One region of the Clostridium sp. DMHC 10 genome, then DNA from elsewhere that is predicted to be linked to it. Evidence: riboswitches for the same ligand, from Rfam matches in the RefSeq annotation. Region 1 holds a riboswitch; the other holds the start of a gene.
The links. Region 1 has a riboswitch for S-adenosylmethionine ahead of metA (homoserine O-succinyltransferase). Riboswitches for the same ligand answer to the same signal wherever they lie in the genome.
Positions count from the first base shown of each region.

Region 2: another riboswitch for S-adenosylmethionine. It lies ahead of metK (methionine adenosyltransferase); the one in region 1 lies ahead of metA (homoserine O-succinyltransferase).

Region 1 covers NZ_LGVB01000015.1:1,604,579-1,607,766, reverse strand. Annotated here, with positions in the region: partial or broken gene AGR56_RS09810 (DUF1848 domain-containing protein) at 1-384, shown strand, start outside; gene AGR56_RS09805 (aromatic acid exporter family protein) at 545-1,441, opposite strand; SAM riboswitch class I at 1,620-1,729, shown strand; gene metA (homoserine O-succinyltransferase) at 1,826-2,737, shown strand; gene AGR56_RS09795 (2-isopropylmalate synthase) at 2,899-3,188, shown strand, end outside.
Region 2 covers NZ_LGVB01000015.1:1,854,112-1,857,299, forward strand. Annotated here, with positions in the region: gene yyaC (spore protease YyaC) at 1-322, opposite strand, end outside; tRNA gene AGR56_RS10990 (tRNA-Tyr) at 647-731, shown strand; tRNA gene AGR56_RS10995 (tRNA-Val) at 739-814, shown strand; tRNA gene AGR56_RS11000 (tRNA-Thr) at 830-905, shown strand; tRNA gene AGR56_RS11005 (tRNA-Tyr) at 911-995, shown strand; SAM riboswitch class I at 1,064-1,163, shown strand; partial or broken gene metK (methionine adenosyltransferase) at 1,229-2,405, shown strand; gene AGR56_RS11015 (ATP-dependent RecD-like DNA helicase) at 2,746-3,188, shown strand, end outside.

The DNA of each region.
Region 1 (3,188 bases):
TATTACTAAATGACTTTTATACTAAAGAATACCATTATGAGCGGTTTGAAAAGTTTTGTAAGCAGCTTGCAGGATACACAGATAAGTGTGTTATAAGTTTTTTAGATTTATATAAAAAGACAGATAGATGTAAAAAAAGATGATACACAAAGGGAAGTATGCGGGTGTGTAAAAAGTGTAGATATTGAACAGTATAATACTTGCAAACATCATTGTCTATACTGCTATGCAAATTTTAATAATCAATTAGTCCAAGATAATTGGCTAAAGCATAATCCTAATTCACCTATGTTAGTAGGAAATTTAAGAGGTGATGAAAAAATAACTATTAGAAAAATGAAATCTATAAAAGAATTTACTCAACAGATGAGTTTGTTTAAATAGTTAATTTTATCTTTATTAAAAGCAGGTGCACTACTATTTACATAACAATTATTATGTAAATACAAATCAATGTTAACTAAAATATTAATTCAATAAAAATTTTAAAAGTAAGTACTTTAAAAAATCTCCACATAGCTTATTTATGTATGTGGAGATTTTTTTATATTTTCATAATAAATTCATCCTTGGTTATATTATTCTCAATCAAAGATTCCAATATATTTAATAATTCGCCTACATGATAATTATATACAATAAGTTCATCCGTATAGGTGCCTTCATGTGAGGGGACTTTTTTATTAAATATGGCTTCTATTTTTGCTGCATTGTCCTTATTTAAATTTTTACTATGTTTTAATGAATTTAATATATTTAAAGAGTAATAAGCTTTGTTAAATTGAGTTATCATACTTTTTATATTATCTATTTTTATTGCAGTTTCCTTAGAAAATCTTATTTCTTTGCTGTAGGTAGTTATATAGTTTTCTAATTTATTTAATTTGTCACTGTACTCTTTTAAATTTATTTCTTCATTATAAATAGTGTTTTTGCCGAATATTATAAATAGATGATCTATTACAGTATTACATTGATGTATTATTTTACCCACATATTTAGGAGGTATAAAAATATAATTTACTGCTAATGCAATGGTGATACCAAGCAGAGTATCTAAAAGCCTATTAAAGCTGTATGAAAAAGGATTTCTGCCATTTAAATTTGTCATTATAGCAGTAAAAACTATGCATGCAATACTTATGGATTTATTCCAATTTAATATATTACATATGTAGATGATAATTATAATACCTACACCGCATAATAATATATTTCCAGGTAAAACAAGCGAAAATAAAAGACCTATCATAGCACCTACGAAAGTTCCAAACATTCTGTTTCTTCCAGCAATATAGGAATCAGTAACGGAGGAACTCATTGATATTACAGCGGCTATAGCAGCATAAAATGGGTATTCCATCTTTAGTAATCTAGATACTAAAACACATAAAAATACAGATAGAGCAGTTTTTATATTTCTCATCCCAATAGGTTTCATTTAATCACCTCATAAAATTTAAAATACCTTAATATTATAGTATAGTTAAGCAAAATATTCAAAGTAGGGATATTAATTTACATAATACTTATTATGTAAATGCAATTTATTGTAAACTTAATTAAAAATATTGCAATTTAACAAACAAACAACTATAATATAAAAGTAATATGGTTAATTCTTATCTAGAATGGTGGAGGGACTGGCCCAATGAAACCTAACAACCGGCATTATCATTTCAATGTACGGTGTTAATTCCTGCAAAACTTATGTTTTGAAAGATAAGAAAAACAGTTTTGAGTATTTTTGATACTTATAATCCGTTTTTCTTGTTTGAAAACGGATTTTTTATGTTTTAATTTTATATATAGGACGGTGACATATATGCCAATAAAAATACCTGATAATCTTCCAGCAGCTCAAACTCTGGAAAATGAAAATATATTCTTTATGCATGAAAATAGGGCTTATCATCAAGATATACGACCACTTAATATTTTAATTTTAAATTTAATGCCTAAAAAGATTGTTACTGAAACTCAAATTTTAAGATTAATTGGTAATTCTCCGCTTCAGGTGAATCCAACATTTATTCATACAGAGACACATGCCTCACAAAATACATCTCAAGAGCACCTTTTAATGTTTTATAAAAAGTTTAGCGAAATCAAAAATGAAAAATTTGATGGAATGATAATAACTGGTGCACCAGTTGAAACAATGAAATTTGAAGATGTAGATTACTGGAAAGAACTTTGCGAAATATTTGAATGGACTAATACAAATGTAACATCTACAATTCATATATGTTGGGGTGCTCAAGCTGGGTTGTATTATCATTATGGAATAAAAAAATATGAACTTCCTGAAAAATTGTTTGGAGTATTTAATCATACTGTAACAAAGGAACATGTTAAACTTACAAGAGGTTTTGATGATAAATTTTACGCTCCTCATTCTAGACATACTACTGTTAAAAAAGAGGATATAGAGGAAAATCCAAATCTTCAAATTCTTGCGGAATCGAATGAAGCTGGTGTTTATATAGTTTCAAATAAAAAAGGGAAGCAAATATTTGTAATGGGGCATTCTGAGTATGATAAAAATACTTTAAATGATGAGTATGTAAGGGATTTAGATTTAGGTTTGGATATTAAACCACCTAAAAATTATTTTGAAGATGATGATCCGTCAAAAAAACCTCTTGTTACGTGGAGAGGGCATGCGAATTTACTTTTTTCAAATTGGCTTAACTATTATGTATACCAAGAAACTCCATATGAGATTAAAAAATAAAATAGCTATTGACATGTGTGACTATAAATATTATCATAAGTATATACAATTAGTTATCTTTTTAAATGGTAGCGGGATTATAACCTCGTCTCTGGTTTGAGATGAGGTTTTGTTTTATAGACGAATATGCAAAAGCTATATATGATGGAGGTAAAAGTATTATGAAGAAAATATTGATCATGGATACGACCTTGAGAGATGGTGAAAAAATTCCGGGTGCTAAGCTTAATATAAATGAGCAACTAAAGATTGCATATCAACTTCAAAAGATGAAAGTTGACATAATAGAAACGAGTTTTCCATCCTTATCGCATAATGATTTAGAAATTACTAAAGCTATAGCTCAAAAGGTTGGTACTAAAACTACAATTTCTGTTCCATCAAGAGCTATAAGACGTGATATTGACGAAGTATATAATTGCATAAAAAATTCTTATGATCCAATAATTCA
Region 2 (3,188 bases), 250 kb from region 1:
TTTGTATTTCACCTATATTTTCAGCATCTCCTAGGCAAGCATCTATGCCAATGATTGTTGATGAAATATGCTTGCTTTTAATTTCTGATAATCTCTTATCTAAATTTAGAGCATGTATTGGATCGGAAATTGTTCCATAGACATTTAAAGGAAAGAATTTTTCTTTTAGCATTGTGCCTACCATGGGACCAAGACAATCTCCAATACATCTATCTGTTCCAATACATACAATTATTGTGTTATCATTTATATATTTTTGTAGAAAATTGGAAATTTTATAATAGGACATTGGAGCATTGTATAAAGTTCTTATTTTATTCAATAAAATCACCTCCTAATAATCTATATGAGGCTTTTTTAATTAATATTTATTTTTTTATGAGTATAAATGAAAAAATATTGTTAAGTGAAATTAAATTGACTTATCTTTAAATAAGCTATTAGAGGCTTAAGAATTTATGTCATATAAGGAATTATAACTATATGTATAAAAGTGAGAAATAACGAGAAAAAGGTATTTATTTTAAGTTAATTATAAATTATGGTATATAATTAGCGTTGATTTTTTTATAGTATCAAGGTATACTACTATTTGTCGGTGCGAGAGAGAAGCCTTAAGCCGGATGATAAAACTTAATTTAAATGTGGAGGAATTCCCGAGTGGCCAAAGGGGGCAGACTGTAAATCTGTTAGCTCAGCTTTCGATGGTTCGAATCCATCTTCCTCCACCATTAATATGGGCGCTTAGCTCAGCTGGGAGAGCATCTGCCTTACAAGCAGAGGGTCACAGGTTCGAGCCCTGTAGTGCCCACCATATAAAACTTAATAAGCTGGCATAGCTCAATTGGTAGAGCAACTGACTTGTAATCAGTAGGTTGTGGGTTCAATTCCTACTGCCAGCACCAAATGTGGAGGAATTCCCGAGTGGCCAAAGGGGGCAGACTGTAAATCTGTTAGCTCAGCTTTCGATGGTTCGAATCCATCTTCCTCCACCACTAATTGACACAATAGTGTCTTTTGTTTTATACTGAAAAATGATATAATGTAAATAGTATTTATTTGACTCTTATCAAGAGAGGTGGAGGGAAATGGCCCAATGAAACCCGGCAACCGGTGCATGTGCATTAAGGTGCCAATTCCTGCAGTTTCCTGCAAGATAAGAGAGATTTGAATTTAAAAGTCTCTTCTTATTGAAGAGACTTTAATTTTTTATAGGGAGGAATATTAAATGAAGAGATTATTTACATCTGAGTCTGTAACTGAAGGTCATCCAGATAAAATATGTGATCAAGTTTCAGATGCTGTATTAGATGCATTACTTGAAAAAGATAAAAATGCTAGAGTTGCTTGTGAAACAACTGTTACAACTGGAATTGTTAATGTAATGGGTGAAATATCAACTAACTGTTATGTCGATATTCCAAGTGTTGTGAGAAAGACTATAAGGGAAATAGGATATACAAGAGCTAAATATGGATTCGATTGTGATACGTGTGCTGTTGTTACATCTATAGATGAACAATCAAGTGATATTGCAATGGGAGTTGATGAAGCATTAGAGGCTAAAAAAAGGTGAAATGGATAAAATAGACGCAATAGGTGCTGGTGACCAAGGTATGATGTTTGGTTTTGCAACAAATGAAACACCAGAATATATGCCAATGCCAATAGCTCTTGCTCATAAGCTTGCCAAGAGACTTTCTGATGTAAGAAAAGATAACACTATAGATTATCTAAGACCAGATGGTAAAACTCAGGTTACTGTTGAATATGATGATAATAAACCTGTAAGAATTGATGCTGTAGTTGTATCGACGCAGCATAGCCCAAAAGCAACTCATGAACAAATTGAAAAAGATGTTATTGAGAAAATTATAAAACCAGTGATACCTGCTGAGCTTCTAGATAAGGATACTAAATATTATATAAATCCTACGGGAAGATTTGTTATTGGAGGACCTCAAGGCGATTCAGGACTTACTGGAAGAAAGATAATCGTTGATACTTACGGTGGATATGGTAGACATGGTGGTGGAGCTTTTTCAGGAAAAGACCCTACAAAAGTTGATAGATCTGCTGCTTATGCTGCAAGATGGGTAGCTAAGAATCTTGTGGCAGCAGGTGTTGCAGATAAGCTAGAAATTGAACTTGCATATGCAATAGGTGTTGCAAAGCCTGTTTCTATAGAAATTGATACTTTTGGAACAGGAAAAATTTCAGATGATAAAATAGTTGAAATAGTTCAAAAGGTTTTTGATTTAAGACCTGGAGCAATAATAAGGGATTTAGATCTTAGAAGACCTATATATAAGCAAGTAGCAGCTTATGGACATTTTGGAAGAACTGATATTGATGTTCCTTGGGAAAAGTTAAATAAGGTTGAAGAAATAAAAAAATTATTTTAAATATGGTGTTATAGTGAAACTACTGTGAAATTTAAGCTATTTATGTACCAAAATACCAATCTTCAAGGGATTATGGTGCACATATAGTTTGTAATTGAGCTAGTTTCACTGTAAGCAAAACAATTTAAAAGTGTAAGAAAACTAATGTTATGATATGCCATCTTGCGGTAGACAGTTAAAATAATAAAACTGTTTATTTCAAGAAAGGCATATTTTTTATGAAATTATAAAAGTGATGGTAATTGAGAAAATTATGAAAAAACGTTATAATAGCTAAGTAGGGATATGATAGGAGTATCTCTTTTTTAACTAAAGTACTTTAATAGTAAGGAGATTTAATATGGAAGAACTTCAGTGTGTGGTTGAGTCAATCGTATTTAAAAATGAAGAAAATGGTTATGTGGTTGCAATAACCGAAGATGAAAATTCTAAGAAAATAACCATAACTGGATGTATACCATATATAATGGAAGGACAATCACTTAAAATTTCAGGAGAATGGACTGTTCATCCACAATTTGGTCAACAATTTAAGGTAGAAAAATGCGATGAAATTTTACCAAATTCACTAGTTGGAATTGAAAAATATTTAGCATCAGGAGTTATTTCAGGTATAGGGCCTGTAACAGCAAAAAAAATAGTTGATAAGTTTGGTGACAAAACACTTGAGGTACTTGACAATGACGTATATAGGTTAAGGGAGATTGATGGTATAGGAGACAAAAAAATAGAACTTATATATGAATCTTATTCTCAACAAAGAGAAATAAGAAATATAATGAT